Regions from separate parts of the Marinobacter sp. W-8 genome, predicted to be linked through region 3. Evidence: predicted binding sites of a transcription regulator. Region 3 holds the regulator's gene; each other region holds the start of a gene.
What was found. The regulator sigma-54, encoded in region 3, starts transcription at its own class of promoters, with help from an activator protein. The targets are predictions, from matches to a motif close to ANTGGCATNNANNTTGCTNT.

Region 1: a site for sigma-54 is predicted at 7,961-7,980, ahead of ACF8YQ_RS02260 (PEP-CTERM sorting domain-containing protein). Genes of this name have one in related genera too.
Region 2: a site for sigma-54 is predicted at 5,020-5,039, ahead of flgB (flagellar basal body rod protein FlgB). Genes of this name have one in related genera too.

What each region holds. Positions count from the first base shown of each region.
Region 1 covers NZ_CP172297.1:501,513-511,755, forward strand. The annotation lists gene ACF8YQ_RS02245 (molybdopterin-dependent oxidoreductase) at 1-2,225, opposite strand, end outside; gene ACF8YQ_RS02250 (Ig-like domain-containing protein) at 2,390-5,686, opposite strand; gene aupA (alkane uptake protein AupA) at 5,698-7,035, opposite strand; gene ACF8YQ_RS02260 (PEP-CTERM sorting domain-containing protein) at 7,335-7,889, opposite strand; tRNA gene ACF8YQ_RS02265 (tRNA-Ile) at 8,073-8,149, opposite strand; gene rpoD (RNA polymerase sigma factor RpoD) at 8,210-10,066, opposite strand; gene dnaG (DNA primase) at 10,185-10,243, opposite strand, start outside.
Region 2 covers NZ_CP172297.1:2,124,516-2,134,758, forward strand. The annotation lists gene flgG (flagellar basal-body rod protein FlgG) at 1-513, opposite strand, end outside; gene ACF8YQ_RS09900 (flagellar basal body rod protein FlgF) at 595-1,347, opposite strand; gene ACF8YQ_RS09905 (flagellar hook protein FlgE) at 1,424-3,343, opposite strand; gene ACF8YQ_RS09910 (flagellar hook assembly protein FlgD) at 3,372-4,049, opposite strand; gene flgC (flagellar basal body rod protein FlgC) at 4,067-4,516, opposite strand; gene flgB (flagellar basal body rod protein FlgB) at 4,550-4,948, opposite strand; gene ACF8YQ_RS09925 (nitroreductase) at 5,165-5,746, opposite strand; gene ACF8YQ_RS09930 (adenylate/guanylate cyclase domain-containing protein) at 5,920-7,359, shown strand; gene queF (NADPH-dependent 7-cyano-7-deazaguanine reductase QueF) at 7,369-8,187, opposite strand; gene ACF8YQ_RS09940 (ABC transporter permease) at 8,206-8,979, opposite strand; gene ACF8YQ_RS09945 (ABC transporter ATP-binding protein) at 8,976-9,926, opposite strand; gene ACF8YQ_RS09950 (organic solvent ABC transporter permease) at 10,175-10,243, shown strand, end outside.
Region 3 covers NZ_CP172297.1:2,631,604-2,641,846, forward strand. The annotation lists gene mlaE (lipid asymmetry maintenance ABC transporter permease subunit MlaE) at 1-160, opposite strand, end outside; gene ACF8YQ_RS12175 (ATP-binding cassette domain-containing protein) at 157-969, opposite strand; gene ACF8YQ_RS12180 (KpsF/GutQ family sugar-phosphate isomerase) at 1,144-2,133, shown strand; gene ACF8YQ_RS12185 (KdsC family phosphatase) at 2,133-2,702, shown strand; gene lptC (LPS export ABC transporter periplasmic protein LptC) at 2,699-3,298, shown strand; gene lptA (lipopolysaccharide transport periplasmic protein LptA) at 3,282-3,848, shown strand; gene lptB (LPS export ABC transporter ATP-binding protein) at 3,826-4,551, shown strand; gene ACF8YQ_RS12205 (RNA polymerase factor sigma-54) at 4,740-6,269, shown strand; gene hpf (ribosome hibernation promoting factor) at 6,343-6,651, shown strand; gene ptsN (PTS IIA-like nitrogen regulatory protein PtsN) at 6,740-7,210, shown strand; gene rapZ (RNase adapter RapZ) at 7,264-8,148, shown strand; gene ACF8YQ_RS12225 (HPr family phosphocarrier protein) at 8,155-8,424, shown strand; gene mgtE (magnesium transporter) at 8,516-9,877, shown strand; gene yjgA (ribosome biogenesis factor YjgA) at 9,895-10,243, shown strand, end outside.

The DNA.
Region 1 (10,243 bases), 1.8 Mb from region 3:
GTTCCCGAAACCGGATCTACCAAGGCATCATCCAGCAGATCGTTGATGCTGACCCCGGCGTGGGACGATGCCACTGATTGGCCGGTGCCTGATCGATGGTGACCCCAACCGTGGGGGATGGACACCACACCCGGCATAATGTCCTCGGTGATTTCCACCGGGATCACCACGTCTCGCCCCTGAACCGAAACCTCGGCATGATCTCCGGGGTTCAACGCTCGTTTGCTGGCGTCGTCCGGGTGGATAAGCAGGGTGCAGCGGCCTTTGCCTTTCACCAGACGCTGGCTGTTGTGCATCCATGAGTTGTTGCTGCGGACATGGCGGCGGCCAATCAACAGCAGGCCGCCAGCGGGCGCAGATTCAAGGGTAGCCTGCATGCGCTCCACATCCGCGAGATAGCGGCGGGGTGCCATCTGAATCAGACCATCGCGGGTGAACAGCCTTTCCGGTAACGCCGGTTGCAGGGGACCGAGGTCGATGCCATGCGGTGCGGCTTTCAGAGCAGAAAGTGATAGGCCTTTAGGTAATTCATCCCAACGTCGATTGAGTGGACTCAGCCGGGCCAGACCTTTGAGAGGGTTACGCTCCGGAAGAATGTCCATCACCAGTTCGATGGCGGTTTGGGCGAATGGGCGCACCGGGCCGGCGTCGGCACCATAGGGGCCTGTTCGCAAGAGCAGATCCAGAATAGGATCTGGTCCCAGTTTTTTGAACGCCCTCCAGCCCATTTCCGAGCGTATGGGCAGGCGCCCGCCTTTGCGCTGTTGTTCCAGTCGGTGAGCCAACTCCAGCAGAATCTGCCAGTCGTGGCGAGCGTTGGCCGACGGCGGAAACAGTGCTTCGCTGTATTTGGCCACGTTGCGTACGGCAAACTGACTGAAGATCAGATCATAGTGACTGCGCTCCAGGGCCGCCGTTGGCGGCAGAATGACATCAGCATGGCGGGTGGTCTCGTTCAGGTAGTAATCCACGGACACCATGAAATCGAGCCCCTCCAGGGCTGACTCCAGTCGCTGGCCGTTGGGGCTTGAAAGCACAGGGTTGCCGGCCACGGTCACAAAGGCACGGACCTGACCTTCGCCCGGTGTCAGCATTTCATCGGCCATGGTGCTGGCCGGATACTCTCCCGCAAATTCCGGCAGACCTCGAACCCGGCTGTGCCGCTTGCCAAAATGCCCGCGCTGCCCGGACATGGCGCCCAGTGCCACCAGGTCCACCGCCGGCTGGGTAAACAGTACGCCACCGGGTACATCCAGCTTACCGGTCAGGATATTCAGGCAGTAGGCCAGCCACGTGGTGGTGCCGCCAAACGCCTGGGTGCTGGTCCCCATTCGGGTATACAGGGCGGCCCGTGGGGTTTTGGCCAGCTGTCGCGCCAGCTGCCGGATGGCCTCAGCCTCAACGCCGGTGTGCCTGGTTACCGCTTCCGGTGAGAACGACAAGGCGGCCAGGCGCAGAAGATCCACATCTTTCACCAATCGTTCGGCGGCGCCGGCGTCCACCAGGTTTTCCTCGAACAGCGTGTGCACCATAGCCATCAGCAGGAAGGCATCGGTGCCGGGCCGGATAAAATGGAAGTCGTCCGCCAGGCGGGCGGTTTCAGTGCGCCGGGGATCAATCACCACGAGTTTCCCGCCCCGTTGACGCAGTGCTTTCAGGCGGCCCCGGATGTCCGGTACGGTCATCAGGCTGCCGTTTGAGGCCATTGGGTTGCCGCCAATACAGATAAACAGATCGGTATGGTCGATGTCCGGAATCGGAAACAGAATCTGGTGACCAAAGATCTCCAGGCTGGCCAACATGTGCGGTAGCTGGTCGTTGGAGGTGGCAGAGAAGCGATTCTGGGTGCCGATGGCCCGCAAAAACGGCATGGTGGTCATCAGGGCGCCGTGATTGTGGACATTGGGATTGCCCAGGTAGACCCCGATACTGTTCCGGCCGTAGGTTTTCCGAATTCCGTGAAGCTTCTCGGCAACCAGGTCAAAGGCGTCCTCCCAGGATAGCTCTTCCCAGCCCTGGGCTGTTTTGCGTATCGGCCTCTTCAGGCGCTCCGGGTCTTCATGCAGATCTTGAAGTGCGACCGCTTTGGGACAGATGTGGCCCTGGCTCAGAGGATCCTGGTCGTCGCCCTTGATACTGGTGATCTTGCCGTTGTTGACCTCAATGGCAACGCCACACATGGCTTCGCAGAGGTGGCATGTGCGGTAGTGGACACCGTTTTCCATGCAGGCTCTCCCGGAATTCTTGTTGTTGGGTTTCATATTGCAACCAGATTATCAGGAAAACGACCCGGAATGAAAAACCGATTGCGATTGTGGCCCCAAAAGGCCAACAAAAAAGGCCAGTCCGGAGACTGGCCTGAGGAGGGTAGACCTGAGTAACCCGTGTTCTATTCGTACTGAGCCGGTAGGTCTTTGACCGGGTTGGAGATGAAGTTGAGGTAGGTGCCACCGACTGGAATTTCCAGAGGTAACCTTATGGTCACTAGACCGATATCCTCAATGCCTGCGGTGTTGGCCGTAACCAGGAGCTCATCCGCATTACCAACAAAATTCACATTACGTTGCTCGATCTGCATACGCCCGTCATCAAAGAAGGTGATGTCTCCTCTGAGGTCGAGAGTGAATGGCCGCCCATAGAGATCATGGGTGCCGCCCAGTGGAATGACCATGTCTGGAGCGTCCAGCAGCAGGTCTGCCTTGGTGATGAACACTGGCTGTCCATTTTCGCCTTCAGCGATCACCCCGGGAATGAGTGAGTTGCGCGCGCAGTTGCTGCCGGTGCACGAAGGGTCATCTTTCGCGTAACGCATCCTGAGAACCTGGGTGTTTGTCACTGTCTCTTCCTGCAGCGGGATGAGTTTTATCAATTTAATCTTGGTGAAAACGCTGATGGAGCTGGTTGCGAGCAGTGTTGGATAAAGATCCACAAGAATGCCCTCGATCTCATCACCCTCAACGGTTGGGTCAGGATCATAGGTGCCGGGGCCTTTTACCTCGGTGTTCAGGGCGTAGGTCTGGTAAATGAATTTGCTGCGAGGGCAGGCGATCTCTTCGCCAGCGTCACAACCGACCTGCGCCGGTACACTACCACCGGCAAGAGCGCTGGCTTGAGCTGTTTGATTGCGAACGGCCAGCTTGGTTGCGTTGGCAGAGGGGGCCCACCCCTCCGCATCACTGCCTTCATGGGCAAACGGCTCGAGGCAGTCGTCGGTATTCTCAAATGCCCGGTTACCCTTGCTGCTGTCATAGGGATTGCAGTCAATCAGGAAGTTCGAGTTGGTATCGCGAATGGGAAGGTTCCTCAGCGGTGTGAATACCGTCGAGACCGCTTCTGTGGCAGTAAAATAGATCACCAGCGGATCATTTCCACCATCCGGGTCGTTCAGGCCCTCGAGCAGATCCGTTTTCAGAGCCAGGCCATCGGTGTCGCAGATTGCGCTGTAGCTCCCGGCCGAGCAGGCGCCCGAGCTCTCTGAGGATGCCAGGGTATAACGATAGTGAGCACCGGGTTCCCAGGGTTGATCCGGAAAGAACCGCACCCGCTGAGTGTTTTTCTCTAGCCGTCCGGGCACGCTCTCGACAACGCTCACAGTTCCCGCGCCGATACCGGCCTGTGTCACTTTCTCAACGGTGAAGGTCTGGCCGAGAATAAAGGAGTCTATATCCATCGATTTTGAGAAAACCACGGTAATGGGCCGATCCGCCGGCATTTCACTTACCGGCATGGTGTCGACTGTCGCTTCCCGTCCTCCGTTGTAGGCGTCGCCCCTTACGTCATAGCACTGGCCAAGCACACCATTGGCAAGGTCCAGTGCACTGTGATTCGTTTCGCAGGGGAAACCGGGATAGGTAGTAAGTGCCAGTGGCGGGCGAACCTCAACGTTGTTGCCTTCGATGGGATCCAGTGAGAAGGTCAGCGTATCCAGGGCGACGACATTCCCGGCCAGATCGGAGACGCCGTTGACGCTCACATCATAGGTTTTGCCATGCTCCAGACCGCCGGCTTTGTTCAGGGTTACCGTGGTGCCGTCGATAGCATGCTGAACGTCAATCGCGGTGCCGTTTTCCGACACCGTGATGCCAGTTTCGATTGATTTCGGATCAAGCGGCTCATCAAAGAACAGAATAATCGGGTCGCCCGGGCGCTGCATGGACTGACGGGTTGGCGGAACGGCGTTCTCCGGGCCGGGCATCCAGCTCACCAGGCTGGGTGGTGTGGCATCCAGTTCCCGCAGGTTTTCGGCATCGAGAACCGAGTCGGCATCGGTTGCGGCCTGCAGGTGGAAGGCAATAGTGGAATCGGTGTATTCCTGGCCCAGCAGGTTTGGTTCCACCATGCCGATGGCATCGATGGTCAGAACGCCGTCCTGAACCAGGGCGATACCGCGCAGCTCAACCCCCATCAGATCCTGGGACAGCGCGGCATTCGGCTGCGCTGCCTCCGTGTTCATGGAAACGTCCATGAACAGGGTGATATGGCGCGGGGCATTGATATCGTCGGTGTACTGGTTCGGGCTCATGTAACCGGAGGCATCCGAGAGCATGGTCACTTTGATGGTACCGGTTTGCTGGTCTTCGCCGGTCGCGGCATCCAGAACCTGCACCTTGCCACCCACCAGTACGTTCAGGCTGGTGCTTTCCAGCACGCTGCCTTTGGGAATGCGCAGGGGCAGTGCTTCATCAGCGTCAAACGCCGGGGCGTAGGCGAGCTCGGCAAACAGGTCCCCGGTTTGTTGAGAGGGGCCGGCTTCGCCCTGGAGTACCGAGTTGAGCGTTACGGCATTGAGGGCCTGGCCGTTAAGCACAGAGATCAGCCCTCCGTTACCGGAATCTACGGCAGTTTGTTGCAACACAACCGTTGGCCCGGTGTCTCTCGGGGTAAAGGTGAATTCTCCGGTGAAGCGGTTCTCCTCACTGCTGTCCGTCAGGCTGGCGAGGTTGGTCAGCTGCAGGGTGTAGGTTTCACCAGCATTGAGAATATCCTGCTTGCTGCCGCACTGCGTCGGTTCGGGGGTCACGCAGGGGTCGACCGTAATGCGGTTGCCTTTGACGAGTACAGTGGCCGGAACTTCTTCACCACTGGCGCCCAGCAGCTGAATGCTGCCGCCGAGTGATTGCCATTCAGGATGGACCGGTTGCGTCATGGCAAACCGGAAGGTCGAAAAATTCATGGCCTGGAATGGGCTGTCGCTGGCGGGTACTTGCCAGGCAATGTCGAAAGTGTCTGCGGTGTTGGCCAGCCCCGCGAGACCCACATAGGCGCCACGGGTTGCGAACTGGATGCCGTCATCACCTGTCGCGTTCGGAGTAGTGATTTGCCGGCCGCCCTCGGCGGCCAGCGGCTCCTGGAAGGTTACGGTGAATTCTTCGCCGGTCGCAAGCGGGTTAGCAGGCTCAAGCTTCAGACTTTTGCCATTATCGATCAAGGTCACGGTAAATGGCTGGGGCTGGTCGTTACTCTGCAGGGTGATCTTGTTCTGCAGGGTTGCTTCATCATCGGTAATCGCATGAGAGAAGCGCAGCACGATGTCGGCTTTCGGGCTGATATCAGCCTGCCCATCCATCGGGAAGGAATAGACCATCGAGCCGGGTCTGGGTTTTTCGTCAATGGACTGTTTGTCGCCACCGCCGCAGGCGGCCAGCAAAATGGCCGGAATCAGTGCCAGGGTCTTGTTGTACTTCATGGCAAGCCTCCTCAGAACTTCAGGGTGATGGATCCGCTGAATACGTGGATATCACCATCGGCAGTGACACTGGTTTCGTCACCGTCGTAGTCAACTAGGGTGAAGTCGCGCTCCTGCAGTTGCTGGTACTGATAGCCCAGGTCGAGCCGCACCGGGTAGGCGAGCAGGCGGGTGCGGTCGTAAGTGGCACTGATACCAAGGCCAACCACCAGTTTGTCGGTATCCAGGTAGTTGAGCTCCGGATTACGGGTGGTTTTGAGGGGAGACTCTTCGTAGGCAACACCGCCACGAATGGCAAAGTTCTTGTTCAACTGATATTCGGCGCCGAGGCGAGGAATCAGGATGTCGTCGAAACCGATCCGGTTTCCGGAGGCCACGGAACCCTGATCCTTGATGGAGTCGCCGCTGAATTCGTCTTCCAGTTCCGACCAGTTCTGTTGTTCGATACTACCGCCAATGCGCCAGCCGTCACCCGAGTATTGGGTGCCGATGGCGATTGTTTCAGGCTGGAATGAGTCGATGGTCGTCACAGCCAGGCTGAGCCCGGGATCCGGGATGGTCTGGGTCACGATGATGTTGGAGTCGACTGTGGTTGAGGCCGATGACTTCGTCCGGTAGGTCAGCGCCGTTTCCCATCCGTTCAGGAAACAGTCAGATTCAGGACAAAATGTGCTGCCCAGATCGATGTTCGTGCCCAGAATCGTCTTCAGAGAAGGCTCGGCATTGACCGCAAGGCGCTCACGGCTGGTTTCGCCGCCCAGCGTCGAGACGGCATCAAGATTAGCGGTCGCTTCGAGCGTTACCCGAACCGAAGCACCGGCGGAAATACCGCGCCAGATCGGGGTTGCACCACCGATGTTAAGGAACAAAGGTTCTTTCCCGTATTGCAGGAACTGTCCGCTCTCGCTGGTTTCAGAGCTGAAAGCCAGCATCTCCTTACCGTACTTTTCCACGCCCGCAATAAACCCGAGATAGATGGGGTGCCCGAACCGGGTGAGCGACCCAAGGTTGGTCTTCATGCCGATCAAAACGTGTTGGCTCGGGGAGTCGGAGACAATGTCCCCGCTGGCGTTGGGATTATCGGAGCGCAGCTCCTGTTCAGAATGAAGGATACCCGCCGTAAGCTCGCCACGAGGATCTTTCGTCAGTGCTGCCGGATTGTAGTAGGTGGCAGAAACCTGCTCATTGAACATCGAAAGGGACTGGGCGGTGGCCACATCGACCGGCATTACACCATAACTGGTGCCCAGGTTGCCCATACTGGCACTGGTGGGCATGGACAGGGAGGCGGAAACTGCTGCAACGGCAAGGGATACCGCCCGTACTGAGAATCGGGGGGAAAGAACCATGTATACACTCCGTTCACTCATTGTTTTTGTGCTCAGTCCCGAGGGATTCCTTTCAGGACTGGTACGCTTGTTCAGGTTTTAGTGTATGAGGCTTGTCAGATCGGGACGTTGGCATTTTTGACACGACAGGGTGTCGGTAGAACCACGTACCTCAAGAATTGTCTAAAACGGCTGAAAACTCATGAGCTTAAAAGGTGGGCTTCTGTGTATTTCTGTTACTTAATGTTTGCGGTTTTGTGAACGGGCACAAAAAAAGCTCCCCAAGGGGAGCTTTAGTGGCATGTAAAAAATATCGACACTCAGGCGGTTTTTTGTAACTTTCTTCTGATTGTGAGCATGCCCAGAATGCCAAGTCCCAGCAGGCCCAGTGTTCCTGGCTCAGGAACCTGTACAGGAACGGACTTGCCAAAGATCGCTACATGAGAAATGGCGCCTCTGTTCGGATAAAAGCCCTGAAGATCCAGTACGTCCTGGCCATTCCAGCTGCCGATGTTGAACAGGTATTGTGGCTCGTTGCCGTCTTTGACAACCAGATAGCACTCAGGGCACACAATGTAGTCCGGGCCATCCCAGCTGATCACCGCGTTGTTAGGGTCTCCGGTGAAACTGGTGGAGTAGAAGGATTGGTAGGAGCCTTCTTCCGGGCCTTCGTAGTTGGACTTGTAAAGCAAAGTGAGGTCGGACGTTCCAAAAAGGGCTGCAACGTCACCGGCGTCAAGCGCTGGATTTGGGGGGCCTACGTCGACAGTTTTGTCGGCGTCTGCGGGGCCAAGGATCAGGGCCATAGCCCCAGCAGACCAGGTTAATGCCAGAGCCGCAATAACGTGTGTTATCTGCTTTGTAATCTGTTTCATTTTTCACCTTCTCTCAGGGCAAGCCCTGAACGCAATGCGGCGAAGCCGCGATCTGTACTTACGTCTGACTTTCAGCACAGTGCGTGCCAATAGGATTATTTGACGTTAAAACAGGGGGTTGGGCAGTGTTTAAGAGAAGGTTGGAGGCGTATGTGTAAATAAGTTGGACAGGAGTTTGGGAGATGGTGGGCCCAGCTGGACTCGAACCAGCGACCAAGGGATTATGAGTCCCCTGCTCTAACCAACTGAGCTATAGGCCCGGAAAAGAAAACGGGCGCCATTATACCCACGAGGGGTGGCGCCCGCTACTGTCTTGGGGATTAACCGTTGCCCTGGTCGTCAATGAAGCCGCGCAGGTGATCGGAGCGGGAAGGGTGCCGCAGTTTGCGCAGGGCCTTGGCTTCGATCTGACGGATACGCTCCCGCGTAACGTCGAACTGCTTGCCGACTTCTTCCAGAGTGTGGTCGGTGTTCATCTCGATACCAAAGCGCATGCGCAGTACTTTGGATTCCCGAGCGGTCAGGCCGGCCAGCACGGAGCGGGTGGCTTCGCGCAGGCCTTCAGCGGTGGCAGAATCCACTGGCGACAGAGCCTGGATATCTTCGATGAAATCGCCCAGATGGCTGTCTTCGTCGTCACCAATGGGTGTTTCCATGGAGATCGGCTCTTTGGCGATCTTCAGCACCTTGCGGATTTTGTCTTCCGGCATGTCCATGCGCTCGCCCAGCTCTTCCGGCGTGGGTTCGCGACCCATCTCCTGCAGCATCTGGCGGGAGATGCGGTTGAGCTTGTTGATCGTCTCGATCATGTGCACCGGAATCCGGATCGTGCGAGCCTGATCCGCGATGGAGCGGGTGATGGCCTGGCGAATCCACCAGGTAGCGTAGGTGGAGAACTTGTAGCCACGACGGTACTCGAACTTGTCCACCGCCTTCATCAGGCCGATGTTGCCTTCCTGGATCAGATCCAGGAACTGCAGGCCGCGGTTGGTGTATTTCTTGGCGATGGAAATAACCAGACGCAGGTTGGCCTCAACCATTTCCTTTTTGGCGCGGCGGGCTTTCGCCTCACCGATAGACACTCGGCGGTTGATTTCCTTGATGTCGGCTACGTCCAGGTCTACTTCGGTCTGAACGTTCTGGATGCGCTTCTGCAGGCGAACGATTTCGTCCACACGCTCACCGATAGCGGCCGCATAGGGCTTTTTGGTGGCGGCAATTTCGCCGGCCCACTTAAGATCAGTTTCGTTGCCCGGGAACCATTTGATGAAGTCTTTGCGCGGCATTTTGCAGTCGCGTACACAGATCTGCATGATGGCGCGCTCATTCTCGCGGACCAGGTCGTTGGTTGAACGAACGACGTTCACCAGCTCGTCAAACGCCTTGTTGGCCAGCTTGAACGGGGCGAAAACCTGGCCCAGTTCGTTCAGGGCTTCCTGGGTTTTCTTGTGCCCACGGCCGTGTTTGGCCAAGGCCTTCTCGGCAGCGTCCAGCTTCTCTTTCAGCAGCTCGAAGCGCAGCCGGGTTTCTTCCGGATCTGGCCCGTTGTCGTTGTCGTCTTCGCTGGAGGTGTCGTCATCGTCGTCATCGCTGCTGGTATCGCGGTCATCAGCAGAGGTGTCTTCGGTGCTGGTGTCTTCGCCCATGAACGGCTCGGCGTCGTCCGGGTCGAGGAAGCCGGTGACGATGTCGCTGATGCGACCTTCATTCTCGATGATGCGGTCGTAGGCCTGAATCACGGTGCCGGCGGTGCCCGGGAAATGTGCTACAGCGGCCATGACATCGCGAATGCCTTCCTCGATGCGCTTGGCGATGACAATTTCGCCTTCGCGGGTCAGCAGCTCAACGGTGCCCATCTCGCGCATGTACATGCGCACCGGATCGGTGGTGCGGCCAGCGTCGGTCTCAACGGCGGCAAGAGCAGCAGCGGCTTCGGCGGCAGCAGCTTCGTCGGCAGTGGAGTCACCTTCGGTCATCAGCAGGGTATCCGCGTCTGGTGTCTCTTCGCACACCTGGATACCCATGTCGTTGATCATCCGGATAATGTCTTCAACCTGATCCGGATCTGCGATATCTTCCGGGAGGTGATCGTTTACCTCGGCGTAAGTCAGGTAACCTTGTTCCTTGCCTCGTGCGATGAGGTCTTTCAAACGTGATTTCTGCGAATTGCCTGACATAGACACCCTGTGAACTCGCTTTTAAAAAGGAAAAAAGTTAAACAGCCATTATAGCTGTCGCTCGGTTGCGCTGCCACCGAATGGTTAGATGGTGATCAGGGCAACAGGTTTCAAGTCCTCAGCTTTCAGCCTTCGGATTTAACGTACCGGCGCTGAGCGTTCGCAGCTCCTCCCGTT
Region 2 (10,243 bases), 510 kb from region 3:
CCCGAGATTGACGGGCGCAGCCTGGTCATCGGTAATAGCGGTGACCGTCCCATCTTTGCCAATGGTGATATTGGTGGCGTTCTCCGGGACATTGATATTCGGCTGAAGCGGAAAACCATCCGGTGTGACCACATCGCCATCAGAGTTCAGTTGAAACTGGCCATCCCGGGTATAGGCGATCTGTCCGTCCGGCATCTGAATCTGAAAGAATCCCCGACCATTCACCGCCATATCCAGAGGCTGTTCAGTTATCTGCAGGTTGCCCTGGCTGAATTGCTTGGCAGTGCCAACAATCCGGACCCCGGTCCCCAGCTGCAGGCCAGAGGGCAACTGCGTGTTCTCAGTGCTCTGCCCGCCGGGCTGACGGTTTATCTGATACAGCAGATCCTGGAACACCGCCCTATCCCGCTTGAAGCCGGTGGTATTCACATTGGCCAGGTTATTGGAAATGGTGGACATGTTGGTGTCCTGCGCGCTCAACCCGGTTTTACTGACCCAAAGTGCTGGATGCATGGTTTTACTCCTTGCCTGCCGGTGGCCGATGCGGCGATCTTTTGCCGCTCTCCGCCAACCGATGGCGTTTGATCATCGTTATCAGAGGTTCTGCAACAGTCGTGCCGTAGCCTCGGAATTTTCATTGGCGGTCGACATCACCTTTACCTGCATCTCGTATTGGCGAGACAACTGCAGGTTGGAGATCATTTCCTCCACCGCATTCACGTTTGAACTTTCGAGAAAACCAGTGGCGACACGCATAGCTGCATCCGGTGGCTCTGGACCATCCAGAGCCTGATCCGGCTTGCGTCGAATGAACCCATCCAGACCTTTCTCAAGTGCATCTGCCGGTGGGTTGACAAGCTTCAGTCGGTCAACTTCCACCAACTGATCCGGCGGCCCACCTACCGGCACAATGGAGATGGTGCCGTCCGAGCCAACCTGAAGATTGTCAAAAGGAGGAAGAGCCACCGGCCCACCGTTACCCAGAACCAGCTCACCACTCGCCAGCCGCACAAGCCCGTTCACGTCGACCTGTAAGCTACCGGTACGGGTGAATACCTCTTCGCCCAGATTGTTTTGAACGGCGAGCCAGCCACCGCCGTCTACCGCCACATCCAGCTTACGTCCGGTCTCCATTAAAGCGCCGGGCGAGAGATCAGTGCCGGGCCGCTCGGTCATGGCGTAGGCGCGGGTGGGATGGTGCTCACCGAACACGGGCATACTGCGGGCCTGGGCAAAATCCTTCTTGAACCCGGTGGTATTGACGTTAGCCAGGTTGTTGGCATGGGCACGCTGGGCCAGCATGTTCTGCTTGGCGCCAGACATTCCAATATAGAGGGCTTTGTCCATGGGCAAACTCCTGCCGGAATTTTGACTGTTTCCAGTCTTCCTGCAGGAGTCATGCCATGTTCGCTAGGGCGCGAAATTATCGGAGGTTGATGATGGTCTGGGTGACCGCATCGGAGGTTTCAATGGTTTTGGCGTTGGCCTGGTAGTTGCGCTGGGCAATGATCAGGTTCACCAGCTCTGCCGAAAGATCCACATTGGAGTCCTCTACGGAGCTGGCCTTGATGGAACCAAGCGTGCCGGTATCCGGAGCACCAATCACCGGCTGGCCGGATTCAAAGGTTTCCACCCATGTGGTGTCACCCACCGGAGAAAGACCGTCAGTGTTATTGAACGCAGCCAGCGCCACCTGACCCAGAGACTTGGACTGACCATTGGTATACCGGGCAAAGATCACGCCCTGGTCGGACACATCGAGGCCTGAAAGACGGCCGGTGGTGTAGCCGTTCTGCTGCTGATCGTTAACACCAAATGCCGCGCCATACTGGGTGGTATTGGCCAGATTGACAACGAACGCAGAACTGGTGGCCGGCTCAGGAATCGGGCTGACCACATCACCGGGATTTGCCGGTGGGCCGTCAGCACCGTTCGGATCACCGCTTGGATCCTTAGGCACCCAGTCGGTGATAATCAACTCACCGTTCGGATCACCGTTGATGGATTCCAGCTGGCCATCCTGGTCAAACAAGGCAGTGTATGGCGTCTGGTCGGTACCACCCACCAGTTCACCGTCAATCTGGAGGTAGATAGACCACTGGCTCTGACCCACCCCGTTACCCGGAGATGGCTCTTTTACATAGAACTGGGTCAATTCGTGGGAATTGCCCAGGCTGTCAAAAATGGTGGTCGACGTTGCGTGGTTGTAAGTACGCTGGTCGATGGGATTGAATTCGTTGGTTACGGTAAAAGGTGTCGCATTGAAGGCGACTTCAAACGCGTTGCTACCTGAATCAGTGGTCACCTGGTCGACATTGCGATCAGTGGTGACAAACACCTCGCTAACGCCTTGCTGAGTGTTGGAAGGCGGTGTCCCGACCGGCTCACTTCCCCAGGCAATATCCAGCGGCTCACCACCACTGTGAATCACCCGAAGGCGTGGTGCCGTGGATGTGTCATCATCATGGTCAACAACCGAAGCAGATATAGCGTTATTGCTTGTGTCGTTGATTGCAGCCGCAACATCTTCCAGAGAAGCTGCCGTATCCAGGTTTAAGGGGATTGGAGCCGATCCATCAACACTGATTTCAAACCTGAAGCCACCACCAGCTCCAGAGACGAAACCGTCTGTCAACGCAGCGTCCATGAGGGCAGTCGTCGTCGCGGTTGCAGTTACTCCAGGCGCGGCATTGATCGCAATCGCGGCATCACTGGCGGACGCCGAAGCGTCGATTGGCGGCACGGTGTAGGGACTGGTTCCGTCCGAATATCCGAAAGTAAAGCTAGCGCCTTGAAGCTGCCCAAGCTCAATCGGATCAAAATCCCTTATGCGACGCTCAAGCACCGATTCCCGGGAATCCAGATTCAGATCGGTCTGGAGATTCGTTGTGCGTCGGGGCGCCAGGTTGTCGGTTTCAATCTGAAGGTCACCACGAATGCCAGACAGGTTGCCATCATCATCAGCGGTGTAACCCTGAACCCTCATGTTCTGGTTATTGACAACATAACCTTCTTTATCAATCCCGAACTGGCCAGCCCGGGAATAACGGATTTCACCGCCATTATTCAGAATAAAGAAGCCATCACCACTGATAGCCATATCCAGGCCGTTATCGGTGAAGCTGATATTGCCCTGACCGAATGACTGCTTTACGTCCTGCACCCGCACGCCGTCGCCAATCGGATTGGTACCGGCACTCAGGAAACCACTGGCGTACAAATCACCGAACTGTACCTTGCTGCTTTTGAAGCCCACGGTACTGGCGTTGGCAATGTTGTTACCGGTGACATCCAGATCCACCGAAGCGGCGCGCAGACCACTCAAACCTGTGTTAAATGCCATGACTTATACCTCCTGGTCTGACACCGGATCAGTTGATTTGTTTGACTTCAGACAGCGGAATGGAACCCATTCCGGCCAGATTCAGAGTAATGGAACCACCCTGCCCCAGCGACACACTGTCGACATTGGCGCTCACCATGGTCGCCAGCTGCTCTGACCCGGAGGGATAGGAGCCCTGTGCGACGATCGAGTAGGGTCCGGGCGGCAAAGGATTGCCGTTGCCGTCTTGCCCATCCCACTGGAACGACACCACACCAGCCTGGCTGCTGCCCATATCAATCTGGCGAACTAGTTCGCCGCTTTGATTCATGACCGACAGTCGCAGCCCACCCGTGGAAGCCGGCACCTGAATGGTGCCAGTTATCTCGCCTTCGCTACCCAGAATGCCCACACTGGAGGGTGCCAGCACGGTTTTTCCCACCATCGCTGAGGCCTGCAAAGCCTGGCTGGAGCGGAACTGACCAACAACATCATCGACGCTGCCAGACAGATTCTGCATTTCTTCCAGAGAACTGAACTGGGCCAGCTGCGCGATAAAATCGCCGTTGTCCTGCGGCTCCAGCGGGTTCTGATTCTTGAGCTGCGCCAGCATCAGCTCCATAAACGCGTCTTTACCCAGCTCGTTGCCACCAGGGGTCTTGCCCTCCTGGTTCAGCTGGTACTGGCTCAGCACGTCTGAGGCGGCTGCGGAATTCACTGCACTCATGGCTTAATCCTCACTTGTTACTGCTGACCCAGTGTCAGAATTCGCTGCATCATGGATTTGGCGGTGTTCATGACATCCACATTCATCTGAAAACTGCGGGACGACGACATCATGTCCGCCATTTCCTCAACCACGTTCACGTTGGGGTAGTAAACGTACCCTTCCTCGTTCGCGGCGGGGTGATTCGGCTCATAGCGCATCTGCAGTTCTGCATCGCTCTCGACAATCCCCTCAACGCGAACGCCGGCCCCGGGCCACTCTTCGGAACCCATTCCAAATCCCTGCTGATCAGGGTTCAGCATGGCCTGCTGAATAGCGGCAAACACCGGTTTGCGGGCACGGTACGTTGTATCCGTGCTCGAACTGGCGGTTTCTGCGTTGGCAATGTTAGACGCGGTGGTGTTGAGCCGCAGTGACTGTGCGGTCATGCCGGAACCGGCGATGTCGAAAATGTTACCCAGTGACATGACAATCTCCTTCAATCTCGTACGAACTGCGGCTTATTCGCCCTTCAGCGCCTTTGTCAGGCCGGAAAACCGACTACTCAGGAACTGGAAGCTGGCCTGATAATCCATGGCGTTGCGCATGAAACGGGTCTGCTCGGCCTGCGCATCCACGGTATTGCCATCAATTGATGGCTGGTGCGGGGTACGGTACAGCAGCTCGCCGTCAGCGCCGGGGCTGGAGGTGTCCATATGGCCGCTGTGGGTCGTGGTCATACCAAAGCCCGTCATGGAATCCTGCGCCTTCTGCATCATCGCCTGGAAATCCACGTCGCGGGCCTTGTAGCCCGGAGTGTCGGCATTTGCCAGGTTGTTCGCCAGCACTTCGGCCCGCTTGACCCGCGCCTGCAGCGCGTGCTCATGAATACCGAGCGCTTTGTCGAATGTAATTGCCATTACTGCCTCCAGATCTTTGCACCGACCAGGCTGAACCTGTGAACTTGCCGGTTTTGCGTTCTGAAGTGATTAAAGCAAGCAGAGTGCCAGAATTGAAAAAGCCCGCTGTGATGCGGGCTTCGAAGAGGGCTGTCTAATTAATGAGCGGCAAATTCCGGTTAAACGCAACGAGGGCGGCAACGGGTTTCCCCAGGCGAACTTGCCGCTGATCGAGGCTCAGACTTCCCATGGGGAAGTGCGCCCTGGCGCGGCCCACCTTGAGACATAATCTTTGGTATCCGGCCGGGGCACCGATGGTTTTTCACTGGCAACGGTACCGGTATAGAGGAAACCGACAATGGACTCGCCTGGCACCAGCCCAAGACCGTCATGCAGCGACGGACGATAAGCCACAGGCCCGGTTCGCCACATGGCGCCGTAGCCGGCATCATTCAGCGCCAGGGAGATAAAACTCATACCGGCCGCTGCCGACATCACCTGCTCCACCTCCGGCACCTTCGGATGGTGACGGGGGGACGCAATACCGACAATAATCATGGGTGCACGAGCCGGAGCATTCCGGGCCTTCTCACGCTCCTTATCCGAAGCCTCCGGCGGGCAGCATTCAGCAAACAGGTCGCCCAGAGCTGCCAGGCCTTCCCCCTCTACCACGAGATAACGCCAGGGCCTCAACAACGCATGATCCGGGGCCCGGGCCGCGCACCGGAAGGCCTGATCAACCACAGACACCGGTGGTGCCGGTGCCTGCAAACGGGGCTCCGAAGCACGATCCAGAATAAAACGGGTTATCGAACTCATACAGTCTCGCTGTTGATTGGTTGCATGATTTTCGGTTGGGCCGGAAGCGGCCCCGATGAATTGTGAGTTCTACGTAATGCTGTTAATCTTTAGTCGTAGTTCAAACCAACAATTATAAAGAATCGGCAGCATACAATGAGCGACATACTTATCGGAAGGATCCGGTTCTGAAAATGATGAGCGCACCCGCTGAATTACGCAGCGTAACCGGCAATACCGGCAAGCTGGGGCAAGGCGACATCTACGACCACACGGTGGCGATTCCACCGATGCCCGATTACAACGGTCGGATACTGGCCTACACCGCCACTGCCGCCATTATTGTCACGGGTGTCCTTCAGGATGTGTTTCACCAATTGCTTCTCTGGATGGTGGCTGGCGCTCTGATCTGGCCTCATCTCGCGCACGTGCTTACACGGCGAACCTTCCTGCGACGTTCAGCCCGGATTCGGCAAAAAATGCTGTTCCTCGACTGCATAATCGGAGGCAGCTTTATTGGTTTGATCGGATTAATCGCCATTCCGTCGGTATCGGTTGTCCTGATGCTGATGTTCAGCTGTCTGATCGTGGGCGGCGTCAGGCAATGGTTGTTCGGCACAGCGCTCATGTCGGCCGCCATGGCCGCCACAGTGGCGGCAACCGGCACCGCCGCCGATCTGGAAGCCCCCCTGCTCACCAGCATCGTCGCCATTTTGGCCACAGGCACGTACATCTGCGTTACCGCCTATTACTCACACCAGCAGGCCCGGGCCCTGCTGCTGGCAAAGACCCAGATTCAGAACCAGCGGGAACAGTCCATCGCCCTGTCCCACAAGCTCTCGAAATACCTGTCGCCTCAGGTCTGGCAGTCCATCTTTACCGGGGAACGGGATGTTCGGCTTGAAACCCAGCGCAAGAAACTCGCAGTGTTTTTCTCAGACATAAAAGGCTTTACTGAACTGTCGGAGGAGATGGAGCCGGAAGCCCTTACCGAGCTTCTGAATCACTACTTCAACGAAATGTCAGAGGTCGCCCTGAAATACGGCGGCACCATCGACAAGTTTGTCGGCGATTCCATCATGGTGTTCTTTGGCGATCCGACCAGTCGCGGCCAGAAAGAAGATGCGTTCTCGTGTGTGTCCATGGCCATCGAGATGCGCAAACACATGAAGATCATGCGCCAGAAATGGCGCAGCCAGGGCATCAAGACGCCCCTGGAAATCCGCATGGGCATCAGTACCGGCTACACCACGGTTGGTAACTTCGGCGCCGAAAACCGGATGGATTACACCATTATCGGCAAGGAAGTGAACCTCGCCAGCCGACTGGAGTCCCTGGCGGAACCAGGTGAGATTCTGGTGTCGTATGAGACCTTCTCGCTGATCAAAGACCGCATTATGTGCCGGGACAAGGGCGAGATTACCGTAAAAGGCTTCGGTAAGCCGGTGCCCATCTACGAGGTGGTGGATTTCCGGCGCGACATGGGGCCGCACCGTAGCTTCCTGGAACACGAGCATAGCGGCTTTGCCATGTACCTGGATTCCGACAAGGTCACCGAACGGGAGCGCAAAGCCATACTCAGCGCTCTCGAAGACGCAGCCGACCGACTGCGTCAGGAAGACGATACCGAATAGCCAAGCCTGCTACTGCCTAACCAGCCGCGGCCCCGGACCATCTTCAGCACATGTGCTGCGCCAGGGGTTGATATCCAGGCCACCACGGCGGGTGTAGCGGGCGCACACCATCAAGGATTCCGGCTGACACCTCGCCATCAAGTCAGTGAAGATGGTTTCAACGCAGTGTTCGTGAAAATCCTGTTTCTGACGAAAGCTCACGATATAGCGCAGCAACCCTGCCCGGTCAATCTTCCTCCCGGAATAGCGAATCAGGACCGTGGCCCAGTCGGGTTGGCCGGTCACCGGACAGTTGCTTTTCAGAAGGTGTGAGCTCAAGCCTTCACTGACCACTGGCTCGCTGGTTGTCAGCGACTCAGGCGCATAGTCGTAGGCCACCTGCTCTAGCGTTTCATCATCGATCAACTCGTATCCTTCGGGCCGGCCGATTGCAGGCGCTGAGTCATCCACACTCAGAAGCGTCACATCCACCGCCGCACCACAGGCACTCGAAAGATCCTGGGTAATGGTCTCGGCCACTTGATCCGGAGACGAGAACACCGCCTGATTCAGAGAGTTCAGATACAACTTCAGGGATTTGCTCTCAATAATGGCAGGCGATGCCGCAGGAAACCGGATTTCTCCCCAGGCCACGGCCGGCACACCGCCAGGCTTCAGCCAGGAGATTTCCCACGCCTGCCACATGTCCTCGCCAAACCAGGGCCAGCGACCATCGTCCAGGCCGATTCGCCGGCGGTTTTCTTCCCGGGCCACCGGGAACAGCAGAGACGGATCATACTGATCAGGGTATTCACTGGACTTGCCCAGTGGCGCGTTATCAAGAGCCATATCAGTTCCGGAATTTAATCAGTGTCGAATGCCCTTGCCACGGGCAAGCATGCGCAAGGCTACCGCCGCCAGCAAGACGATGAAAACCAGAATCATACCAAGAGACACGAACGGATTAACGTCCGAAACACCCAGTATGCCGAAGCGAAAACCGTTAACCATATACAGGATCGGATTCGCCATGGACACGCCCTGCCAGAACGACGGCAGCATGTCGATGCTGTAGAACACACCCCCAAGGTACGTTAGCGGAGTAAGCACAAAGGTCGGGACGATGGAAATGTCATCAAACTTGGTCGCCAGCATGGCGTTGATGAAGCCGCCCAGAGAGAACAATGCCGATGTGAGAATCACCGTGATAACCACCATCAGCAGGTTATGGATACTTAACTGAGTGAATGCCAGCGACAGCAAGGTGACGATCAGGCCGATACTCAGACCCCGGGCCATACCACCAGCCACATAGCCCGCCAGTATCGTCCAGTTTGGCACCGGCGACACCAGCAATTCCTCAATACTGCGCTGGAACTTCATAGAGAAAAACGACGACACCACATTGGAGTAGGAATTGGTGATCACCGCCATCATGATCAGGCCCGGCACAATGAACTGCATATAGTCGTAGCCGCCCATTTCACCGATGCGGGAACCAATCAGGTTGCCAAAAATAATAAAATACAGCGTCATCGTGACGGCCGGCGGCAACAGCGTCTGCGGCCAGATCCGGGTAAAGCGCCGAACCTCGCGGGTAACGATGGTTGTAAAGGCTGTCCACAGTGCTTGCGGTGTCATGCTGTCACCTCGCTGGCTTTCTCTGCCTCCCGGGCATTCTCCTCGACCATGCGAACGAACAGCTCTTCCAGCCGGTTGGCCTTGGTTCGCATGCTCAGCACACGAATACCCAGATTCTCCAGTTCGATAAACAGAGCGTTCAAACCCTGTCCCTTGGCAACTTCTACTTCGAGCGCGCCATCGTCATCCAGGCTGGCTTTGAATGCAGTCAGCTCAGGGGCTTTTTCTAACGGCTGCTCGGTATCCAGCACAAAGGTTTCTACACTGAGCTGTTGCAGCAGTTCCCGCTTGCTGGTGTGCCGGATGATTTCCCCATGATCAATAATGGCAATGTTGCGGCACAGGGCTTCCGCCTCCTCCAGATAGTGGGTGGTCAGAATGATGGTAGTCCCCTGACGATTCATCTCCTCCAGGAATTGCCACATGGAGCGACGCAATTCGATATCCACACCGGCCGTCGGCTCATCAAGAATCAGCAATCTGGGCTCATGTACCAGTGCCCGGGCGATCATCAGGCGGCGTTTCATACCACCGGACAACATCCTGGCCGGTGTGTTGCGCTTGTCCCAGAGCCCGAGCTTCTTCAGATACTTTTCCGCAGACACCCGTGCGGTTTTCAGGGGTATGCCGTAATAACCAGCCTGCGTGGTGACGATATCTTCCACCTTCTCGAACTGGTTAAAATTGAATTCCTGTGGAACCACACCCAGGGAGAGCTTGGCGCTTGAGAGGTCTGTATCGATATCATGGCCGAACACTCTGACCTTGCCGCCCGACTTGTTTACCAGAGAGGAAACAATCCCAAGAGTGGTCGACTTGCCGGCCCCGTTTGGGCCCAGCAAGGCGAAAAAATCGCCTTCCCGAACGTGCAGATCAATGCCTTTGAGGGCCTGAAAACCATCGCTGTAGTTCTTGGTCAGCCCTTCAATGTCCAGTGCGTAGGTCATACACCCCACCGTTGTTCAGAAACCGGGCTCCAGAGGAGCTAAAAAGATAGAGAGCTATTTGATTGAGGCAACGCCGGAAAATTCAAGGGACGAAGCCAATTAAAGCCAGGTGCCCCAAACCCTCAAACTGCGACAGGATTCCCGATATAGCCGAAGTGCCATCCCTATAATGCGGTTACAACAACTTACAAATCGGACACCGGCCACCGGATGCTCCAGGTCAACGCGAAGGGATTGTACGAAACGCCATGAAACTCGTTCACCTCACCCGCTTTATTCTGCCACTCTCTGCAGCCATCGCCCTGACCGGCTGCTTC
Region 3 (10,243 bases):
ACAACACGCCGACTGCGTATAGCTGTTTGACCAGCAGGGGGAAACCTGTTGCAGGCCTGGGGACGCCGGCCAGCACGCCAAAAAGAAACTGCCCGGAACGACCGAAGGAGGCGATGATCGCGATCCCGAGCCGCCCCAGGCCGGCAATACGATCCATCATGAAGACCGCCCTCCCACACCAAAATCAGCCGCTGCATCGCCACTCGGGTAATGGAACGGCACCGGGCCATCAGGCTGCCCTTCAAGAAACTGCTGAACCCGCTCAGACGGATGTGCCCGCAGCTCCTCGGGAGTGCCCTCACCGATCACCTTGCCGTCGGCAATAATGCAGGCGTAATGGCAAATACTCAGGGATTCAGGCACATCGTGCGACACCAGAACGCTGGTCAGCCCCATGGAACTGTTGAGATCCCGGATCAGCTTGACCAGCACGCCCATGGCAATCGGATCCTGCCCGGCAAAGGGCTCGTCGTACATGATCAACTCCGGGTCCAGCGCGATACTGCGGGCCAGGGCCACCCGCCGGGTCATGCCACCAGACAACTCTGAGGGCATCAGCTCTCTGGCACCACGCAAGCCCACCGCCTCCAGTTTCATCAGGACAATGTCCCGGATCATATCCTCGGGTAACGACGTGTGCACACGCAGCGGAAAAGCGACATTCTCGTAGACACTGAGATCGGTAAACAGCGCGCCACTCTGGAACAGCATGCCCATTTTTTCGCGCAGTTGGTAAAGCGCCTTGCGCTTTAGCCGGGGCACGTCATGGCCTGCCACACTCACCTGGCCGGAATCCGGGCGAAGCTGACCTCCGATGAGCCTGAGGAGCGTGGTTTTACCGGTACCACTGGGCCCCATGATGGCAGTCACCTTCCCTTTGGGAATATCCAGACTGATTCCATCAAAAATCCGGCGCCCGGAACGGGAAAACACCACATCCCTAAGTGTTATGTACGCAGATGACTCCATAATCCATCCCTTTCAAGGAGCGCCTACATTATGACAAGCTCTCCCAGACCTCAATTAAAGCAACGTAAAATGTCTTGATGGCAATGATCAGAATCCCTGATGCAGGCGAGCCGGGGGCACCAGAAGTGATATACTTCGGCCTCAAATCCCAGATCGAGCAGACAGCCAGCCGACATGACCGAATCAAATACCTTCAACACCCAGGACTTTTGCAACTCGGCCCTACGGGCAATCCGCATCGAGCGCGAAGCCATTGAAGCGCTGGAAAGCCGTATAAACGGTGATTTCAGCCGCGCCTGCGAGGTCATCATGGCCTGCAAAGGCCGGGTTGTGGTGACAGGTATGGGCAAATCGGGGCACATCGGCAACAAGATTGCCGCCACGCTCGCCAGCACGGGCACGCCCGCCTTTTTTGTTCATCCCGGCGAAGCCAGCCATGGCGATCTGGGCATGATAACACCCCAGGATGTGGTCATCGCCATATCCAACAGCGGCAGCACCAGCGAAGTGGTCACCATTCTCCCTCTGATCAAGCGCATGGGCGCACCATTGATCAGCATGACAGGCAAACCCGATTCCGTACTGGCACAGGAGGCCGTTGCCAACCTGGATGTCAGCGTGGCCATTGAAGCCTGCCCGCTGGGCCTGGCCCCGACCTCCAGCACCACCGCCACCCTGGTCATGGGGGATGCCCTGGCCGTAGCGCTGCTTGAAGCCCGGGGATTCAGCGCCGAGGATTTCGCGTTTTCCCACCCTGGCGGCAGCCTTGGACGCCGCCTGCTGCTGCGGGTATCCGACATCATGCACACCGGTGACCAGATTCCTCAGGTTGCCGAGGGCACAACCCTGAGCGGGGCACTGCTGGAAATAACCCGCAAGGGCCTAGGTATGACCACGGTCGTTAATGCCGCCGGCACCCTGACGGGCATCTTCACCGATGGCGACCTGCGCCGGACCCTGGACAAATCCGTGGATGTGCACACTACCCCCATCCAGGACGTGATGACCCGCAACGGCAAAACCATCCGGGCAGACCACCTGGCGGCAGAAGCCTTGAATATCATGGAAGAAATGAAGATCAACGCCTTGCCGGTTACCGACGCCAACGGCACCCTGGTGGGCGCCATTAATATGCACGACCTGCTCCGGGCCGGAGTGATTTGATGACTCAGACAGCGCATCCGTTACAAACCCACTGGGACGCAGCCCTGAAGGCCAAAGCCTCGGACATTCGCCTGATCGCCCTGGACGTGGACGGCATCATGAGCGATGGCCGCATCTATTTCAGTGCCAGCGGCGATGAACTCAAGGCCTTCAACATTCTTGACGGCCTGGGCCTGAAACAACTGATGCAGGCAGGCATCACCGTGGCGGTGATTACCGGACGACGCTCTCCTCTTACGGAAAGACGAATGTCGGACTTGGGCATCCCGCACCTGATGCAGGGTCGCGAAGACAAAAAAATCGCATTGCTGGAATTGATCCGGGATATGAACCTTGCGCCGGAGCAGATTGCCTACATGGGCGACGACCTGCCCGACCTGCCTGCGCTGCGTTTTGCCGGCCTTGGCATCACGGTACCCAACGGCTACTGGCTGGTTCAGCAACACGCCGACTACTGTACCCGCAGCCACGGTGGACAGGGCGCTGTGCGCGAGGCCTGCGATCTTCTGCTCTGGGCTCAAGGGCACCTGGACAACACGCTTGCCCCCTATCTGGATGAGCCAGCATGATCACCGAGCGGCTTTTCGGCGATCGCGGCAAACGGCGGATTACAGCCCTGGCCCTTGCCGCCACCGTAACAGCAACCGTTTTTCTGCTGTGGCAAAGTGACGAGCCTGTCAGTTCGCGGAATGCCGCCAGCGAACTACGGGGGCCCGCCGAGCCCGACGGCTTTGTGATCGGCGGCCAATACCGCGCCTGGGATGAGCAAGGGAACCTCCAGATTGATCTCAAAAGCCCCAGAATTGAGCAGTTTGAAGCAACCGGCACGGCTCATCTGGATACGCCGAGAGCCCGACTTTTCAGTGAGGGCAGCCCCGACCCTTGGCTCGTCGAGTCCAATGAAGGTAGCCTTCAGCAGAACAATGAAAAGCTGGAACTTACGGGGAACGTCCGATTGACCCGACAGGCCGAAGGCCGCGAAGCCGTTCTGGAGACCGAGGCACTGACCCTGGACAACAGCAACGGCACCGTCTACACCGACCAGCCGGTGACCATCACCGAGCCTTTCGGCGTCACCCGCTCCACCGGCATGAAAGCCTGGATCAACGAACGCATTCTCGAACTCAACTCCCGGGTAGAGGGACAATATGAAACCGTCAGGTAAACGATCTTTCTGCCGGCCAGCACTCCTGGCTCTGGCATTGCTGGCCGGCCCGGCATCGGCATTCAACCTGGATTCCGATATCCCCATAAAGGTCAGTGCAGATTCGGCCCGCCTGGATGAAAGCGCCGGAACGGCCGTTTACACCGGCGCTGTCGAACTGATTCAGGGCGAAACCCGGCTGGACGCGGATCGGGTGGTACTTTACCGCAACCAACAGGGTGTCAGCCGGATTGAAGCCGCCGGCAACCCCGCCCATTACCGGCAACCCAGCCAGGAAGGCGAAGGCACGACCGATGCCAAGGCCCTGAACATCACCTGGTCTGGCGATGAAAACCTGGTTATTTTTGAACGCCAGGCCGTTATTGAACAAGACGGCAACGTATTCCGGGGCGACGTCATTCACTACGACACCGTTCGCCGCGTTGTTACTGCGGAAGGCGGCACGCCATCCGACGGCGGCTCCGGCCGGGTGGAAATGGTGATTCAGCCTCGTAATTCAGCTCAATCCAGTGACGGGAAAGGTTCGGATGGCAGTTCTCAGGGCCAGTAATCTGGCAAAAAGCTACAAGCAGAAAAAAGTAGTACTGGACGTTTCTCTGGAAATTCGCTCCGGAGAGATTGTCGGCCTGCTCGGCCCCAATGGCGCCGGCAAGACCACCTGCTTCTACATGATCGTGGGCCTGGTGCCTGCGGATCACGGCCGGATCACCATCGACACCCAGGACATCACCCCGCTGCCAATGCATGGGCGCGCCCGCAAGGGCATCGGTTACCTGCCCCAGGAAGCCTCCGTGTTTCGCAAACTGACCGTGCGGGACAACATCATGGCCATCCTCGAAACCCGCAAAGGCATGAGTCGGGCGGAACGGGAGGCCAAGCTGGAAGAGTTGCTGGAAGAGTTTCATATTACTCACATCCGTGACAGCGTGGGTATGGCGCTATCCGGCGGCGAACGCCGCAGAGTTGAAATCGCCCGGGCGCTGGCCATGGAGCCCGCGTTTATCCTGCTGGACGAACCCTTCGCGGGCGTAGACCCTATCTCCGTCAGTGACATCAAGCACATTATCCGGCACCTGCGGGATAAAGGTATTGGCGTATTGATTACCGACCATAACGTTCGGGAAACCCTCGACATCTGCGAGAATGCCTACATCGTTTCCGGCGGCCACATCATCGCCTCCGGCAATGCCGAAGCCATTCTGGCAAACCAGCAGGTGAAAGAAGTATATCTGGGTGATGAGTTCCGGCTCTGACCTGATAAAACTGGGTTTATCCGAGGTCTGATTGTTTTGATGATCTGTAGCAAGTAAACTCGGCAAAAAACTTGCTTATACTGTTCACAGACAATGGCAAGTAACCAGCGTACAACATTTTTTTCGGCCTGTGCGCCGGCAAAGCAACAACCGGGATGCCCACGAGTTATGGATCTTGAGCCATGGTTATGAAAGCCTCATTACAGCTTAAGCTGGGCCAGAGTCTGACCATGACGCCCCAGCTGCAGCAGGCCATACGCCTGCTACAGCTTTCTACCCTCGATCTCCAGCAGGAAATCCAGCAGGCGCTGGAATCCAACCCAATGCTGGAAACCTCAGAGGACGATGAGCACGCTGAAGGCGACGAGCGCGAAGAGCACGAGCACAGTGACGCTTCCAGCTCTGAGGCCAACCAGGACGACAGCCACCAGGACGCGAGCCCGGACTGGGACGAAACCGAGAACGGCCCTGACTGGTCGTCCGAGAACGATATTCCGGACAACATTCCCGATGATCTGCCAGTGGATACCGCCTGGGACGACATCTACCAGTCTGCCCCGGCTCCGGCCAGCAAAGGCGAAGACGAGCACGAATCGGATTTCGAAACCCGGAACTCGCCTACCGAAACCCTGCAGGATCACCTTGAGTGGCAGCTGAACCTGACGCCTCTGAGCGAGCGGGATCAGGCCATTGCCCACGCGCTGCTGGATGCTGTGGATGAGCGCGGCTACCTGACGTCTGACATTGAGGACATTCACGCAGGCCTGCTGGACGAAACCGAAGAAGACCCGTTGGAACTGGACGAAGTGGAAGCGGTACTCCACCGCCTGCAACACTTCGACCCGCCAGGCGTGTTCGCTCGGGATCTCCAGGAATGCCTGCTGATTCAGCTCAACCAGCTGCCACCGGATACCCCCTGGCTGCGCCAGGCGAGACTGGTGGTTACCCAGTTCCTGCATCTGCTTGGCAACCGGGACTACGCACAGCTGTTGCGCCGCAGCCGGCTCAAGGAAGACCAGCTGAAACAGGTACTGGCCCTGATCACGAGCCTGAACCCGCGCCCTGGCGATGTCGTGGACCGGGCCGAACCGGATTACGTTATCCCGGACGTTATCGTACGCAAACACGAAGGCCGATGGCGGGTTGAACTCAATCCGGAAATCGCTCCGCGTATCCGGGTGAATGCCAGCTACGCGTCACTGATCCGCCGGGCTGACAGCAGTGCCGATAACACCTACCTGCGCGACCAGCTGCAAGAAGCGAAATGGTTTATCAAGAGCCTGCAAAGCCGTAATGAAACCCTGCTGAAAGTTGCCACCCGCATCGTTGAACACCAGCAAGGGTTCCTGGATCAGGGCGAAGAAGCCATGAAGCCTCTGATCCTGTCTGACATTGCCCAGGCGGTGGAAATGCACGAGTCCACGATTTCCCGGGTTACCACCCAGAAGTACATGCACACGCCCCGCGGTATTTTCGAGCTGAAGTACTTTTTCTCCAGCCACGTCAGCACCGCCGAGGGCGGCGAATGCTCGTCTACAGCCATCCGGGCAATGATCAAGAAGCTGATTGCCGAGGAAACCCCGAAAAAGCCATTGAGCGATAGCAAAATTGCAGCCATGCTAGGGGAACAGGGAATCAACGTGGCGCGGCGTACCGTGGCCAAATACCGGGAGGCCATGCATATTCCTCCCTCGAACGAACGAAAACGCCTGGTTTAAACTTTCGCTGGTGCAAGATGCACTGGCATGCAAGCCGGCAAGCACGCCGGCAGTATGACAACAGGAGACGCCTATGCAACTCAACATTTCAGGCCATCACGTAGAACTGACTCCCGCTCTGAAGGATTACGTCAACACCAAGTTCGAGAAGCTGGAGCGTCACTTCGACCACATCAGTAACTGCCAGGTCACCCTGGAGGTCGAGAAGGTGCGCCAGATGGCGGAAGCCACGCTGCACGTGATTGGTGGTGAGATTCACGCAAAGGCAGAAAATGAGGACATGTACGCCGCAATCGACGCTCTGGTCGACAAGCTGGACCGTCAGATCCTCAAGCACAAGGAAAAGAACGTAGACCGGATGCACGGTAACGGCGGTCGCTGAAGCGCGAACCTTACCGGGTGTTTCATGAAACGAGCTGCGGCGGGGCTAACCGGCCGCAGCCTTTTTTTTACGGACATGCAGTCGATCCATGAGCGAGCCATCCCTGACCATCGACAATATTCTTGCCCCTGAACTGACCCTGTGTAAGGTGCCGGCCTCAAGCAAGAAACGTGTGCTGGAGTTCATCGCTGAACGGATTCACTTTCAGGATGAAATTCTCAGCGACACCCAGATCTTCAACAATCTGGTCTCCCGCGAACGGCTGGGCAGCACCGGCATCGGCGAAGGCATTGCCATCCCCCACTGCCGGCTGGACGGCCTGGACCGCGTCATCGGCGTGCTGATGACCCTGGAGGAGCCGGTAGACTTTGATGCCATCGATAACCAGCCGGTGGACCTGGTGTTTGCGCTGATTGTCCCCAAAGAAGCCACCAGTGAACACCTGGAGCTACTGAGCCAGCTGGCGGAACGGTTCAATGACAGCACGTTCTGCGCCCGGCTGCGCCAGTGCGAAGACGCCGCTACCCTTTACCAGCGTATGGCGGAAAGTCATCACTGAGATCAGCCTGACGTCTGACAGGCTGCCAGGCAGATTGAAGGAGTAACAGCCCCATGAAGCTGATTATCGTCAGTGGCCGATCCGGTTCCGGCAAGAGTACAGCCCTGCATGTACTGGAAGACCTGGGCTTCTACTGCATCGACAACCTGCCCATTGGTTTGCTGTTCCCGCTGACCCGGGAGGCAGCCACCCAGGAAGCACCGGGCCGGCTGAAGAAAATGGCCGTCAGTATTGATGCCCGCAACCTCTCTGCCGAGCTGGCCAATTTTGAAACCATCTACCAGCAACTGAAGCAGACCGGTGTCGAGCTTGAAATCATTTTCCTGGATGCCGACGAGCAGTCTCTGCTGCAGCGCTTTCACGCGACCCGCCGCAAACACCCGCTGAGCGATGACAAGACTTCGCTGCGGGAGGCGATCACCAACGAAAAGCAGTTGCTGGAACCCCTGTCAAAACTGGCCGACCTGTATGTGAACACCACCGGCCTTTCCATGTACGAGTTGCGCGACATGATCAAGCAGCGCGTAGCCGGCCGCAAGGATCAGGAACTGGCTCTGCTGTTCCAGTCCTTCGGCTTCAAGCACGGCGTGCCGGTGGATTCGGATTACGTCTTCGACGTACGCTGCCTGCCCAACCCGTACTGGGACACCAGCCTGCGCAAGCATACCGGTGTTGATCAGCCGGTTATTGACTTTCTGGAGCGGGAGCCGCTGACCCGTCAGATGGTGGATGACCTTACCGGCTTCCTGAACACCTGGCTGCCCTCGTTTGCCGACAGCAATCGTAGTTACATGACCATTTCCATCGGCTGCACCGGTGGTCAGCACCGCTCGGTTTATGTGTGTGAGCAGCTCGGGCGCTATTTCCGGGATCATTACCGCAATGTGCAGGTACGCCACACCGAACTGCCGCACCTCCAAGCCCGGGGAGAAATCTGAGCGCCTATGATTTGCCGCTCCATCACCATCATCAACAGACTGGGCCTGCATGCACGGGCCACAGCAAAGCTTGTGGCCACCGCTTCGAACTTTGACAGCAAGGTACGAATCCGGGGCAAAGGCCGGGACGTAGACGCCAAGAACATCATGCAGGTGATGATGCTGGCTGCCAGCCAGGGCACCGAAGTGGAGCTGGTTGCCGATGGCCCGGATGAACAGGACGCCATCGATGCCCTGACTGCCTTGATTGACGATTATTTTGGTGAAGGGGAATAACCTCCGGTTTCGTCATTCACCTACAATCCTTTCTCACGTGTGCCACCTAACTCCGCTATAATGCAAAGGTTTTCTGATCGCAGGTGGTTCAATGACCGATATTCTGGAAAAAAGCCAGGCCCGCCAACGTCTTCGCTCACTCAGTGAAGCGCTGGACAGTGGTGCCCTCAAGCAGGTGGCCCGCATTCTGAATGGCGGTCTGAGCCCCAGCGATATTGCTCACCTTCTGGAATCCTCGCCACCACGCCAGCGGGCCCTGCTGTGGAACCTGGTCGACAAGCAGCTGGAAGGGGAAGTCCTCCAGTACCTTGGCGACGACATCCGTAGCTATTTCCTGAGCCAGCTGAACGCACAGGAACTGGCGGACATTCTGGAAGATTTCGAGTCGGATGACCTGGCCGACTTGCTTCAGCAACTGCCGGACACGGTGATCCAGGAAGTACTGGACACCATGGACGAGCAGGATCGTCAGCGGGTAGAGGAAGTCCTCGCTTACCCGGAGGACACCGCCGGCGGCCTGATGAACACCGACACCATCACGGTGCGACCGGACATCAGCATCGACGTAGTGTTGCGTTACCTGCGCCGGCACCGCAGCCTGCCCCCGATGACCGACAGCCTGATTGTGGTCAGCCGCCGGGACGAGTTTATCGGCATGCTGCCCATTACCCGGATGCTGGTATCCAACCCCGCCGCTACCGTGCGGGAAGTGATGGACACGGACATTGAACCAATTCCGGTGTCGCTGTCCGATACCAAGGTCGCCACCCTGTTCGAGCGCTACGACCTGATTTCTGCTCCGGTGGTGGATGAGAACAACAAGCTGCTGGGCCGGATTACCATCGATGACGTGGTCGACGTTATCCGTGAGGATGCCGACCACTCCCTGATGAGTATGGCCGGTCTGGATGAAGACGAGGACACCTTTGCCCCGGTGATGAAGACCACCCGCCGGCGTGCGGTCTGGCTGGGTATCAACCTGATTACCGCCTTTACTGCATCTGCGGTGATTGGTCTGTTCGAAGATACCATCGCCAAGGTCGTTGCCCTGGCTGTATTGATGCCTATTGTGGCCAGCATGGGCGGCATTGCCGGTAGCCAGACCCTGACCCTGGTGATCCGGGGCATGGCCGTTGGCCAGATCAGCGGTGCCAACGTGGGCTGGCTTCTGAACCGCGAGTTTCTGTCCGGGGTACTGAACGGCCTGCTCTGGGCCGTGGTGGTTGCCACCGCCGCCGTGGTCTGGTTCCAGGACTGGCTGATTGGTGCCATCATCGCGGCGGCACTGGTGATTAACCTGGTGGCAGCGGCGCTGGTGGGCACCGTCTTGCCGCTGTTCCTGAAATCCCGGAACATCGACCCGGCCCTGGCCGGAAGTGTGATACTCACCACCGTAACCGACGTTGTCGGCTTCATGGCCTTCCTGGGACTGGCCACCATTTTCTATGCCTGAGCAATCTGTGACCTACCATGACTGACCAATTTGACGACGAATTCCAGGACGACCTTGGCCCCAGCAAATCGCAGCTGAAGCGTGAGATGCACGCGCTTCAGGATCTGGGCAAACGCATGCTCGACCTTAACGACGAACAGCTGGCCACCCTGAGCATCAGCGAAACCCTGAAAGCGGCGATCATTGAATCACGCCGGATTCCCCAGCGTGAGGCCCGCCGTCGGCACTTGCAATACATCGGTAAGGTATTGCGCCAGGAGGACGACCCCGAAGCTATTGGCCGTGCCATCGACGCCTTTCACGCCGGCAGTGAAGAACATACCCGCCGGCACCATCTGGCCGAGCGCTGGCGCGACCGGATGATTT